DNA from 3 places in the Devosia sp. SL43 genome. Region 1 is predicted to be linked to each of the others. Evidence: predicted binding sites of a transcription regulator. Region 1 holds the regulator's gene; each other region holds the start of a gene.
What was found. Region 1 encodes LexA, which represses DNA repair genes until DNA is damaged. Its sites were predicted from a motif close to TGTTCNNNNTGTGTTCNG; they were not measured.

Region 1 (4,558 bases):
ACCACGCTCGAAACCTCGGTGAACCTGGCCATAGGCGTGCCGAAAAGCACGCTGCTGGTCAGCGAGAGCGGCATCGTCAATCATGACCATGTCGTGATGCTCGACCAGCGCGCCGGCATCGGCACCTTCCTCGTCGGCGAAAGCCTGATGCGCCAGGAGGACGTCACAGCCGCTACCCGCGCCCTGTTGATGGGCGCCCCGCAGGCCGTCCGCTGATGGCCGCAGGCCTGACCCATCTCAACGCCAAGGGCGAAGCCCATATCGTCGATATCGGTGACAAGGCGGTTACGCGTCGCCGCGCGGTGGCCCAGGCCCGCATCGTCGCCCGGCCCGAAACCGTCGCCACCATCATGGCCGGCGGCCTCAAGAAGGGCGACGCTCTTGCTGTGGCCCGCATCGCCGGCATCATGGCCGCCAAGAAGACATCCGACCTGATCCCGCTCTGCCATCCCATCCCCCTGACCAAGGTCAGCGTCGAGATCGAAGCGGATGGCACCGAGGCGATCCTGATACACGCCACCGCCGAAACCACAGGCCAGACCGGCGTCGAGATGGAAGCGCTCGTCGCTGCCTCCACGGCTGCGCTCACGCTCTACGACATGGCCAAGGCCATCGACCGCGCCATGGTGGTGACCGACATCTGCCTGCTGGAAAAATCCGGCGGCAAGTCTGGCGACTTCGTCCGCGCATGAGCCTGCTCCCGGTCGACGACGCCATCGCCGCCATTCTTGACCGAGTGCCGACGTCGCAGGCGGAGACAGTACCGCTGACCGAAGCCATCGGCCGCGTCCTGCTCGAGCCCGTCATAGCCACCCACGACCAGCCCCCCTTCAATGCCAGCGCCATGGACGGCTACGCCATGCGCGCCGCCGATGTGGTGGACGGGCACCGCCTCGCCGTCATCGGCACCTCGCAAGCCGGCATGGGCTTCGAGGGCACCGTCGAGCCCGGCCTGGCCGTCCGCATCTTCACCGGCGCGCCGCTGCCAACCGGCTCCGATACCGTGATCATGCAGGAAGAAGCCCGCGCCGCCGACGGCTTCGTCAGCTTCACCGCCCCTGCCCGCCTTGGCCACAGCGTCCGCCCTAGGGGTAACGACTTCGCTACCGGTCAGGAACTGCTCGCTGCCGGCACCCGCCTCACCCCCATGCAGATCGCCGTGGCCGCCGCCGCCAATGCCGCCCACCTCACCGTCGCCCGGCGGCCGCGCATCGCCATCCTGGCCACCGGCGACGAACTCGTGCTCCCCGGCTCCCCCCTCGGCCCCGACCAGATCGTCGCCTCCAACAGCATCGGCCTCGCGCCGCTCCTCGCCCCCTATGCGGAAGAGATCGTCGACCATGGCATTGCCCGCGACGACCGCGATCACCTCCGCGCCAAGTTGACCGCCATCTTCGCCACCGAGCCCGACATCGTCATCACCACCGGTGGCGCCAGCGTCGGCGATCACGACATCGTCCAGCAGCTGCTCGTCGAACTGGGAGTCGGCGTCGATTTCTGGCGCATCAACATGCGCCCGGGCAAACCGCTGATGTTCGGCACCCGCGGCAAGACGCTGATCTTCGGCCTGCCGGGCAATCCCGTCTCGGCCCTTGTCACCGCCCATGTCTTCATCAAGCCGGCTTTGCGGCACTGGCTGGGCCATGCCGAACCGCAAGCCTGGCAGTTGCCGCTGGCCAGCCCGACGCCGCCCAACACCGCCCGCCGCCACTTCATGCGCGCCCAGCTCGTCCACACGCCCTCGGGCCCCGAGCTGCAGCCCATCTCCCAGACCGATAGCGGCCACACCTCGTCCCTAGCCCATGCCGACATGCTGATCGTCCAGCCGGAAAACGATCCCGGCCAGGCCGCCGGAACGATCGTCGAAGCCCGCCCCATCGACGCCTTCTGATATCGGCGGCATCTACTACGCGGTGTTTCTTGGGATATTGCAGAACATAACTAGAACAAGTATAACTGTTCTGCCTACGTTCCGATTCTCTCCCCGAGGGGCCCATGCTAACGCGCAAACAACACGAGCTGCTGATGTTCATCCACGAACGGATGAAGGAAAGCGGCATCCCGCCATCGTTCGACGAGATGAAGGATGCGCTCGATCTGGCGTCCAAGTCGGGCATTCACCGGCTTATCACGGCGCTGGAAGAACGCGGCTTCATCCGACGCCTGCCCAATCGGGCGCGAGCCCTCGAAGTGGTGAAGCTGCCGGACTCGATGAACCCGTCGCTCGGCGGCCGCAAGGCGCGCTTCGAGCCATCGGTGATCGAAGGCAATCTGGGCAAGGTGGCGTCACCGCCATCCCGCGTGACATCCATGGACGACTATGCCCGTCCGATCGCCATTCCGGTCATGGGCCGCATCGCGGCCGGTACGCCGATCGAGGCCATCCAGACCCATTCGCACACCATCATGGTCCCACCCGAAATGCTGGGATCAGGCGAACATTATGCGCTCGAAGTGCGCGGCGACTCGATGATCGACGCCGGCATCTTCGATGGCGACACCGTGCTCATCAAGAAGCAGGACGCTGCCTCGACCGGCGAGATCATCGTCGCTCTCGTGGATGATGAGGAAGCCACCCTCAAGCGCCTGCGCCGCAAGGGCAATACGGTTGCCCTCGAAGCCGCCAACCCGGCCTACGAAACCCGCATCTTCCCGCCTGATCGGGTCAAGGTCCAGGGTCGGCTGGTCGGGTTGCTGCGCAAATATTGATGTAGAAAGGCAAGGCCACGCACCAGCGTGGCCTTTTTGTTTGCCTAGTCCCGCGCATCCGGTGGCGGCACGTCTGAACTGACCTTGCACTCGATCAGCCACACATCATAGACGGCATGGTCGACCGCATTCAGCGCCGGGCTGTCGGCGAACATCCAGCCGGTGAAGATGCGCCTGGATGTGCCGGTCAGGCTGCGCTGGTCGACTTCAAGAAAGGCCGACACACGCTGGGTCTCGGTTGGCGGGCGGCTGTAGCAGGCCCGTGGCGTGATCTCGAGCGCGCCGAACAGCACCGTCTCATCGATATAGACATCGAAGCGGGTGATGCGGCCGGTGATCTTGTCGAGGCCGGCAAAGGTCGCCACCGGGTTGGCGATCGGCTGCGCCATAATGGGAACGACAAGGCCAGACACCGCCAGCGCTGCCGACAGCGCCAGGCCCTTCAGCATTGAAAACGGGGCGATGCGGCGCAAGGCGCCGTCCTTATTCCGGCGACCAGGCGTCGTAATCGCCGGTCACGCGCGGGCGCTCGCCGGATTTGAGCAGGCTGCCTTCCGGGCGATAGGCGGCGGCCGTACCGGTCAAGTTGGCCTCATGCGGCTTTTCCCAAGCCTTGGCGACATACTTGGCCTGGCTGGGAACGACGTCCGTGCGGTGGTGCATCCAGCCGTGCCAGCCCGCGCCAATGGTCGAGGCATCGGCATAGCCGGCATAGGTCACATAGCGCCGGTCGGCCTTGCGATCCTGGTAGTATTTGTTGCCGAACTCGTCGCTGCCGACATAGTCGCCGAAGCGCCAGATCCACAGCCGCGTCCCCCAGGTCTGCCCGCTCCACCAGGAGAAGATTTCAGTGAGGAACTGGGTGATACCGGATTTGGCCAATTGTCGATTCCGCCGTCGAGATATTCGAGTTGAGGCGGTTTAGCATGGTCGCTCCCGTCAGCATAGGGCCGCCGGGATGGTGTGATCCGGAAATCATGCCTGCAATCTCAGTCGCCCCATGACCTTGGCCGGTACGGTCAAGTCTGCGACAAGGCAACACGCACCTGGGAGGCAATGATGCAGGGTATCGAGCTGTCGCGCCACTTCTACGTCGATGTCGTCTGCCCATGGCTCGACGCAGCTGCCCCTAACCTCCAGCATGCGGCCGCGCTGATCGGCTACGGTTCAGAGCTCCTCGGCTTTGACGACGAGATGTCACAGGACCACAATTGGGGCGCCCGGGTGCATCTCTTCCTCTCGCAGGATGACTTCGATGTGCATGCCCATCGCTTGGTCGATGCTTTCACCACCGAGGCGCCCAGGCAGTTTATGGGCGAGCCGATCCAATGGCGCAGTCGGCCCCATCCCGCGGCCAGCGGACGCTGGGCCGCAGGCGCGGTAGAGCACGGCCTCGAAATTCACACCATCGAGGCGCGCCTTGCCGGGGGTCTGGCCCTTGAGTCCGTGGATTCGATCACGCCGCTGCAATGGCTCGGCCTGTCCGAGCAACGCCTTCTCGGCTTCACGGCGGGTGCCGTCTTTCATGACGATGGCGACCGCCTCGGCAAGGTCCGTTCGGCCCTGTCCTACTTTCCCCGCGACATCTGGCTGTACAAGATCGCCTGCCAGTGGCGCCGCATCGGCGAAGAGCAGGCCTTCGTGGGCCGCACGGGCATGGTGGGAGATGAAATCGGCTCCCGCGTCATCGCGGCCCGCCTGGTGCGTGATGTGATGCGCATGGGCTTTCTGCTTGATCGTCGCTATGCGCCCTACCCCAAATGGTTTGGCAGCGCATTCGCCAGGCTGCCCATTGCGACGACCCTGTCGCCCCTGCTGGAACGCGTCCTGGTGGCGCCCGACTGGCAGG
Region 2 (4,558 bases), 920 kb from region 1:
AACCATCACCCCACAATGGTCGAGCCGGGGGCAATATCCCGAGGGTGCCGCCATCGACTGGCTCACGCCCAACGAAGACGGCAGCCTGACCGTCACCTTTGGGCGCGACGACTATCTCGACATCACCACCACGCAAGTCGATGCTATCGTCGACGGCCAGGTCTATCCGATTACGATCACGCCGGATGCGGCGCTGGCGCCATCTGAGGTGCCTCCTGCCATCGTGCAGGATGGTCAGAAGGTCCTGGTGGATTTCGGTTTTGCCGGGCAGGCGGAAATCCGCGACAACCAGGTCTATGTGCAGCGCCGCTTCTTCGGCTGGGCGAACTGGCTCTACGATCCGAAATCGCCACTCTGGGGCCATGACCTGTTCGGCAGCATCGGCCTGATGTTCAACGGCGAGCGCGTCAATCCGGATATGTCCAACGCGCAGTTCGTGCTCGACCAATGGCTCAACAACCAGGCCTGGCAGCATGCCGACATCCTGGCCAAGCTCATGCAGACGCTGGTTATGGCCTTTGTCGGCACATTGTTCGCAACGCTCCTGGCCTTTCCTCTGGCCTTCATTGCCGCCCGCAACATCACCGCCAACCGCCCAGCCAACTGGCTGATGAAGCGCTTCTTCGACTTCATTCGCTCGGTCGACATGCTGATCTGGGCGCTGTTCTTCACCCGCGGCTTCGGCCCCGGACCGATCCCCGGTATTGCGGCGATCTTCTTCACTGACACCGGTGCCTTGGGCAAGGTCTATGCCGAGGCGCTGGAGAATGTGGACGACAAGCAGCGCGAGGGTATGAAGTCGGTCGGCGCCAGCCCGGCTGCGCTCAACCGCTATGGCGTGGTGCCGCAGGTGCTGCCGGTCTTCGTGTCGCAATCGCTGTATTTCTGGGAGAGCAACACGCGCTCGGCCACGGTGATCGGTGCGGTCGGGGCGGGCGGCATCGGGCTCAAACTGCTGGAGTCGATGGGCACCAATTCGGACTGGGACAAGGTCGCATACATGGTGCTGCTGATCCTGCTGGTGGTGTTCTTGTTCGACAATATCTCCAACGCGATCCGGTCGAGGTTGATCGGGCCGGTGGGGCACTGAGTACTTTCCTATTGCGTGCGGAACCGTACCACCAGTCGACACCCTCCCCCTTGAGGGGAGGGATCAAGGGAGGGGGTGGGCCACGCGCGCATCGGACTCGCGGAGAGATACCCCCACCCTGCTCGATTCAACGGACTTAGCGAACGCCAAGTCCTATCTCGCTTCCCTCCCCCACAAGGGGGAGGGAGACCCGACTGAGAGATCGGTGCTCAGCCGAAGCCTTCTTCACCTCTCCCTTCGGGGGAGAGGTCGGCGCGCAGAGCCGGGTGAGGGGGCCTTTACTGGGTGATGTGCTTGGGGAAGGCCCCCTCACCAGACCCAAGAGGGTCGACCTCTCCCCCAAAGGGAGAGGTGAAGAGGGCTCAAAGCTGCTTCTCCGCCAGTTCCCGGAATGCGTCCGGCACCGATTTCGGCGCTTCCAGCACCACCGAGCCGTAGCCGATGGCGTCCCAGCCGAAGCGGGTGCGGACCTTGTCCATGGCGCCGTCGGCTTGGCGGCGGGCGGCGCCGGTGCGGGTGCCGGGGCGGCGGGCATCATCGGGGCCGCCGAGCGAGAATTCGAACTGCATGGCCTGGTCAGGGACCAGGTGCGACACCGAGATGGCGAGCAACGAGATGTCGCGCTCATGCGGGTGCTCGTCCCGCACGCCGCGCACCAGTTCCTCGGCGATTTCGGCTATGGTGGTGGTTGCCGAAACCGGCGCGCCCAGTGTCATGGCGCGGGTGACGGCGCGCATGTCGGCGAAGCGGACGCGGACGGTGATAGTGCGGCCGGACCAGGATTTGTCGCGCAGGCGCGACGCGATGCGATCGGCGAGGAGGCGCAGGGTCGGGCGGAACACCTGCTCGCGAAAGGGTTTGCGGCCCAGCGCCGACTGCGCGCCGGCCGAGCGCGCGCGGTGGTCGGTGACGATAGCGCGCGGGTCGCGGTTCCAGGCGAGGGCGAACAGTTTTTCGCCGGCGGCATGGCCGATGAGGCGTTCGAGCGAGCGGCCGGGTGTCTGCGCCAGTTGGCCGATGGTGATGATGCCCGATTCCGCCAGCTTGGCCTTGGTGACCGGGCCGACGCCCCACATCAGCTCCACCGGCAGGTCGTGCAGAAACGCCAGCTCATTGGCCGGATCGATCACCACCATGCCATCTGGCTTGGCCACCTGCGAGCCGATCTTGGCCAGATGCTTGGTGCGGGCCACGCCCACCGAGATGGGCAGGCCGAGTTCCTCGCGCACACGGCGGCGGATGGTCGCGGCGATGACTTCGGGTGGTCCGAACAGATGCGCCGTGCCGGCGACATCGGCAAAGGCCTCGTCGATGGAGATGCGCTCAACCAAGGGAGTGTAGTCGTCGAGAATGGCCATGGCGGCATCGCCGAGCCGCTGATACTCGCGGAAGTGGCCGCCGACAAAGATCAGGTGCGGACAGAGTTCGCGCGCCCTGCGGCCCGGCATGCCGCCATAGACACCGAAGGCCTTGGCTTCATAGGATGCGGCCAGCACCACGCCGCCGCCAACGGCAATGGGTTTGCCGAAGAGGGATGGGTCCAGCAATTGCTCGACCGACGCATAGAAGGCGTCGAGATCGGCATGAAGGATTGTCGCCGCGTCCACGGGGCACCTGCGCTTTTAATCAGAACATAAAGCGAACAAACTGACGGTTGAGTCAAGAGCAGTCAGAATCGATCACAAGTTTTTGGGCGCCCTGCTGCGTAAGACCAACTTAAGTGAATTCCCCTAGTGTGAAGCCCTAGACTGTGGGCCCTATCTTGTTCTCCATCCTCGATTTCTTCATTTCATCGCATGATCCGCGCTTCGTCATCCTGGCGGCGGTGGTGTGCCTTGTCTCGGCGTATGCCTGCGTCAGCCTGCTGCACCATGCGCAGCGGACCAACGGACGGCTGGGTACGATATGGATCGGCGTCGCCGCGCTCGCGGTGGGCTTCGGCATATGGGCGACCCATTTCGTAGCCATGCTCGCCTTCCGTCCGGGCTTTTCGCTGAACTACGATATCGTCCTGACCGCCGCATCGCTGATCATCGCCATTGGTGTCTGCGGTGCCGGCATTGCCATGGCTTCGCGGGGCAGCGGCCTGCGGGACCATTTCCTCGGCGGCGCGGTGGTCGGCGTGGCCATTTCCAGCATGCATTATACCGGCATTGCCGCACTGGTGATGGGCGGCAGCATCGGCTGGAATAGCGCCGGCGTGGCCATCTCCATCCTGGCGGGCATTCTGCTCTCGGGCTTGTCCTTCGTCGCGGCGTCAAGTGGTCGGCGCATTGGCGGAGCGATGCTGCTGACGCTGGCCATCTGCGCCATGCATTTCACCGCCATGGGGTCGGCCGGCTTCTCCGGATGTTTCCCGCTCAGCGCCGCCGGTGAGATCGACAGCGGCTGGCTGTCGATCGGCGTTGCACTGGTCTCGCTGCTGATCCTGGGTGTTACCTTTGCCAGCGCGGTGCTCGACGAGGCCGATCGGCGCCGCACCGACCGCGAGCTAAAGCGACAACAGGCAGACGCCAATCGCATCAGCGAGGTCACGGGCCTGCTCGAAATGGCGACCACCCATATGGCCCAGGGCCTGATGCTGTTCGACAGCGCCGGCTATCTGCGTTTCCACAACGATCGCCTGGCCGATATCGTCGGCGCCGGCACTGAGCGCCGCGACCTTGTGGGGCAGCATTTCAACGACCTGTCGGCGGGTCTGCGGCCCCGTGTGACCAACCTGTCGGACGCCGACCGGCTGCAATATGATGCACGGCTGGCCGAACTGCGGGACAAGCTGGCGCGGGGCGAGGGCAGCGACTACATGCGCACGCTGGACAACGGCCGTATCGTCCGTTTCATCCACAGCCCGATAGCGGATGGCGGTTGGGTCACCACGCTCGATGACGTGACAGCAGCGCAGCGTTCGCAGGCAGCCATCTCGCATCTGGCCTACCACGACTCGCTGACCAACATCCTCAACCGCGCTGCCTTCAACGAGACGCTCGACACCGCCCTCGAAGATGCCGAGACCAGTGACCTCAACATCGCTGTCATTGCCATCGATCTCGATCGCTTCAAGGAGATCAACGACAACTATGGCCATATCGTCGGCGACCAGGTGCTCAAGTCCCTGGCGACGCGGCTGAGCACCGGCCTCAAGGAGGGCGAGTCGGTGGCGCGGCTGGGCGGCGACGAGTTCGCCGCGATCAAGACGTTTATCTCGATGGATGCCTTGCGCGACTTCCTCGCACGGATCGAGACCGCCCTGTTCGCCCGTATCGAGACCGATATCGTGGCGGTGACCACGGGCGCCAGCATCGGCGTCGCCATCTATCCCGAGGACGGGGGCGACCGCTCGCGGCTGCTCAACAATGCCGACTTGGCCATGTATCGCGCCAAGGCCGAGTTCGACACGCGTGTCTGCTACTACGAACACGACATGGACGAGCATGCTCGCCAGCGTCGCGCCATGGCCAAGGACATCTG
Region 3 (4,558 bases), 1.3 Mb from region 1:
CCTTTCGGTCGAACGTCGCGGTCGTGCTGCAACCAGCCGTCTGGTTCTGCAGGGCAATGAGCGCGTCGTTGAAGCCGCAGCGAGCGAGTTGTCCCAGACCCAAGGCACGAGACACCAGCCGCGGATCTTCAACCTCGATGCCCGGGCTACGCAGCAGTTGCCGATAGCCTTCATGGACCGCGTCCATGGGAAACTTACGCACCTTGGTCAATACGTTGAATGCCTCCGCAAGGACGATGAGACTTATCCGAATGGGCTGGTTGTCGAGATTGCCCATGAGCAGCTTTGCCTGCTTCGACTGCATGTCGTCATCAGCGGCCAGGAAACGAACAAGGACGTTGGTATCAACGCCCAGCACGAATACGCTCGTCGTCTTCCGCCAGCGCCGCAGCGTAGGCTTCCTCTTCTTCATCGATCGACATCGAACCAGCCGGCGACTTACCCAAGATGCCCGCCAGCGAGGCGACTGGAACATTGCGGGGCATGATGATGTATCTGCCGTCCCGCTTGATGAACTCCACTTTGTCGCCCGGCCTTAGTCCAAGGTCATCCCTGACATCCTTAGGCAAGGTCATCTGGCCCTTGCTTGTAACAGTTGCCGTTGCCATGTAAGACGATCTCCTTACCAAATCAAAATAGTAAGGAGTTGCGGATAAAACAAGGCCATCAAGAGCTCAGCTCCCGCAATCCCATACGGATCAGCGTCTCGGTCTTAATCCCATCGCCCTCACGGGCCACAATCCTGGCGAGGGCCGCCGAGGCCTGCGCGCTGGAATAGCCCAGATTGGTCAGCGCCGAGACGGCGTCAGTGATCGCCGACGGTGCCACGCCTTCGCCTAGCGCTGCCTGGAGGCCCAGCGTGCCAGCATCGATGCCCGGGCCTGACGGGACCTTGCCCTTGAGTTCGGTGACCAGCCGCACAGCAAGCTTGGGCCCCACGCCATTGGCGCGGCCAACCATGGCCTTGTCCTGCAGCGCAATGGCGCTGGACAGTTCAGCGGGCGACAGCGCCGAGAGAATGGACAGCGCCACCCGCGCGCCAACGCCCTGCACGGTCATCAGCAGGTTGAACCAGCCCTTCTCGCCTTCGCTCGAAAAACCATAGAGGCGGATCATGTCCTCGCGGACGATGGTCTCGATGAACACCACCGCTGACTCGCCAACTCGAGGGAGCGCCTGCAGCGTGCGGCTTGAGCAAAAGGCCTCGTAGCAGACGCCGCCGCAGTCGATCAGCACGAAATCGTCGCCGAAACTGTCGACCAGACCCTTGAGCTTGCCGATCATGCAATGGCCCTCAGGCGTTGATTGGAAACGCGGTGATGCGCGTGGCAGATGGCGATGGCCAGCGCATCGGCAGCGTCAGCGCCCTTGAAATCTGCTGCCGGCAGCAGCGTCTTGACCATCAACTGGATCTGTCCTTTGTCGGCATGACCCGTCCCGACAACGGACTTCTTGACGAGGTTGGCGGCATATTCGGCGACCAGCAGGCCACGTGCAGCTGGCGCCAGCAACGCCACGCCGCGCGCCTGCCCCAGGAGCAGCGCGGAGCGCGCGCCAGCATTGACGAAGGTTTCTTCCACCGCAGCCTCATGCGGCGCAAAGCGGTCAAGCACCTCACCCAGCCCCGCAAACAGCAAGGCCAGCCGCTCAGCCAGCGAGCCATCGACCGGCGGTGTCACCGTGCCGGCCGCGACGAAGGTCAGGCGATTGCCCTGGGTCTCGATAACGCCCCAGCCGCAACGGCGCAGGCCCGGATCGATGCCGATGATTCGCGTAACGAGGTTCATGCGCAATCCTTATTGAGCGGCACCCAGCCTACCAAGCCCTATGTGAACAAAAAGGCAACAGGATCAGTGGAAAACCCATGGACCGATAAAATTGAATCTATCGCGCAAACACCATCTTCAACAGGCGGCCCTAGCTTCCCCCGTGGGAATGCAGGGACAGTATTGATGACGGGACTTGGGACTGAGCTACCGAAGCGGGCGTGGCTGCGAATCCAGCGGACGACGGCAATGATCACCGCAGTTTCGGTGGCGCTGTCAGTTATCTTCACCAACATGATCATGGAGACCTTCTCGGCGGGCGTGAATGTGCAGGGGCTCGCGGTTTCGATCGTGATGCCGCTGGCTCTTGGTGGTCCGATGGTGTTCTTCCTGATGCACAAGCACGAACAGCTGCGCCACGCCAACCAGCAGCTGGTGCACCTGGCCTCGACGGACTGGCTCACCACCTGCCTCAACCGTGGCGCCTTCACCGGCCTGGTGATGCGACATCTGGATCGCCGGACTGCTGACAATGAAGGCGGCGCGCTGCTGATCGTTGACGCCGACGAATTCAAGAGCGTCAACGACCGCTTCGGACACGACAGCGGTGATGAAGCCCTGCGCCAGATTGCCGATGCCATCCGCTCGGCTGTCCGCAGCACCGACGTGGTCGGGCGCCTGGGCGGCGAGGAATTCGGGATCTTCCTGCGCGGCGCCGATCTTGCCGCTGCCGATCATGTGGCCGAACGCGTCCGCCATGCCGTCTCGAGCATCCAATTTATGCCCAACGACGTAACCTGCCCGCTCTCGGTGAGCATTGGCGGGGCCGCCTATACCACCAGCACGCAATTTTCCGACCTCTACCGCCTGGCCGACCAGCGTCTATACGACGCCAAGAACACCGGCCGCGACCGCGTCGCCATGATGCAGGCCGCCTGAGCGATGGGGATCCCGCCAGCCTGATTTCTGCCGCCTCGCTTTTGACCGCTCCATTCCGGCGCCCCGGCATCGGACAAGCACTTTTTGAGAAGCCGGAGATTTTTTGCTCATGCTGCCTTCCAAGACTTTGACCGCAATGCAGAGCTGGTCCAGCGTTGGGCGGTGGACATTGTTCGGCACCATGGCCTGCGTCCTGGTCTGCGTCACCTTCAACGCAGTGATCTTTGATGGGTTGGGCACCCTGGCCCTGCAACGCGCCATTTTCAGCGCCATCGTGCTGCCCATCCTGCTGGGCGTGCCGTTGTTCTTCTATATGAGCATGCGGCTGCGCGGCCTCGCCATCACCAACCTGCGGCTGGGCCTTGTCGCCCGTACCGATAGCCTCACGACCTGTCTGAACCGGGGTGCATTCACCAGCAAAGTCACAACGCTGCTGGCGCAGCGCGAACCCCACGCCACCGGGGCCATGCTGATGATCGACGCCGACAACTTCAAGGCCATCAACGACCTGTTTGGCCATGATGCCGGCGATGAGGCCCTGACCATCATCGCCCGCTCCATACGCGCCGTCCTGCGCAATGGCGATCTGGTCGGTCGCATGGGTGGGGAAGAATTCGGCGTCTATCTGCCCAGTGTCGATCAGCGCGGCGCCGAGATGATCGCCGAACGCATCCGCCGCTCGGTCAACCTGGCGGTGTTTGCGCCCGATGGTCGCCAGCGCCTGCTGTCGGTCAGCATTGGCGGCGCGGTCTTCGAAGGGCCAGCCAGTTTTTCCGAGCTTTTCCGCATTGCCGACCAGCGGCTTTACCGTGCCAAGCAGACCGGCCGCAACCGCGCGACCGTCGTCCATGTAGCGGACCATCCGTTCATCGACCTCAAGCGCACGGCATGAAAAAGGGCGGCGCCATTGGCACCGCCCGGACATTAGTCGCCGCCTGCCACAATCAGGCCTCGAGTTTGGCCGCGTCTTCGTCGCTCATCTCGAAGTTCGAATAAACGTTCTGCACGTCGTCGTCTTCTTCGAGCGTCGCGATCAGCTTCATCAGCGAAGCGCCCTTGTCGGCATCGATGGGCGTATTGGTCTGCGGCTTCCAGATGGCCTTGACCGATTCGGCCTCGCCCAGCACCTTTTCCAGGGCTGCTGCCACTTCCACCATCGCCTCGAAGGAGGTGGTGATGTAGTGGCCTTCCTCGTCGCTCTCGACGTCGTCGGCGCCCGCCTCGATGGCCGCTTCCATGACCTTGTCTTCCGAGCCGGCCTTGAGCGGATAGGTGATCTCGCCGACCTTGTCGAACATGAAGCCAACCGAGTTGGTTTCGCCCAAGGCGCCGCCGCTCTTGGAGAAATAGGAGCGGACGTTGGAGGCGGTGCGGTTGCGGTTGTCGGTCAGCGTCTCGACGATGACGGCGACGCCGCCCGGGCCATAGCCCTCGTAGCGGATCTCGTCATAGTTCTCGCCATCCGACCCGATCGCCTTCTTGATGGCGCGATCGATGTTGTCCTTGGGCATGGAGAGGGCGCGCGCATTGACCACCGCCAGGCGCAGGCGCGAATTGAAGGCCGGGTCGGGCATGCCCATCTTGGCGGCCACGGTGATTTCGCGAGCCAGCTTGGAAAAGACCTTGGAGCGCGCCGCGTCGGACTTGCCCTTGCGGTGCATGATGTTTTTGGCGTGTGAATGGCCGGCCATCGGTCACTCCCCTCGTGGTAAGAATGCTGAAATGTGGTGGCGCGTTATAGGCAAGCGCGCGACGCTTGTGAAGTCGGGCTAGTGCGGGATCGGCGTCAGCACGATCCGGGCGCCGTCTTCGGCGAGGCGCTCGGCGATGGCCTTGGCATCGGCCTGGCTCAG

Region 2: a site for LexA is predicted at 2,718-2,735, ahead of dinB (DNA polymerase IV). Genes of this name have one in related genera too.
Region 3: a site for LexA is predicted at 1,830-1,847, ahead of ruvC (crossover junction endodeoxyribonuclease RuvC). Genes of this name have one in related genera too.

What each region holds. Positions count from the first base shown of each region.
Region 1 covers NZ_CP063401.1:541,642-546,199, forward strand. The annotation lists gene trpC (indole-3-glycerol phosphate synthase TrpC) at 1-216, shown strand, start outside; gene moaC (cyclic pyranopterin monophosphate synthase MoaC) at 216-692, shown strand; gene IM737_RS20915 (molybdopterin molybdotransferase MoeA) at 689-1,891, shown strand; gene lexA (transcriptional repressor LexA) at 1,996-2,709, shown strand; gene IM737_RS02680 (DUF2155 domain-containing protein) at 2,754-3,182, opposite strand; gene IM737_RS02685 (NADH:ubiquinone oxidoreductase subunit NDUFA12) at 3,193-3,576, opposite strand; gene IM737_RS02690 (DUF4037 domain-containing protein) at 3,769-4,558, shown strand, end outside.
Region 2 covers NZ_CP063401.1:3,843,083-3,847,640, forward strand. The annotation lists gene phnE (phosphonate ABC transporter, permease protein PhnE) at 1-1,090, shown strand, start outside; gene dinB (DNA polymerase IV) at 1,453-2,697, opposite strand; gene IM737_RS18795 (EAL domain-containing protein) at 2,853-4,558, shown strand, end outside.
Region 3 covers NZ_CP063401.1:1,836,361-1,840,918, forward strand. The annotation lists gene IM737_RS08990 (PIN domain-containing protein) at 1-358, opposite strand, end outside; gene IM737_RS08995 (AbrB/MazE/SpoVT family DNA-binding domain-containing protein) at 345-608, opposite strand; gene ruvA (Holliday junction branch migration protein RuvA) at 667-1,284, opposite strand; gene ruvC (crossover junction endodeoxyribonuclease RuvC) at 1,281-1,787, opposite strand; gene IM737_RS09010 (GGDEF domain-containing protein) at 2,016-2,705, shown strand; gene IM737_RS09015 (GGDEF domain-containing protein) at 2,815-3,597, shown strand; gene IM737_RS09020 (YebC/PmpR family DNA-binding transcriptional regulator) at 3,650-4,396, opposite strand; gene IM737_RS09025 (SecDF P1 head subdomain-containing protein) at 4,475-4,558, opposite strand, start outside.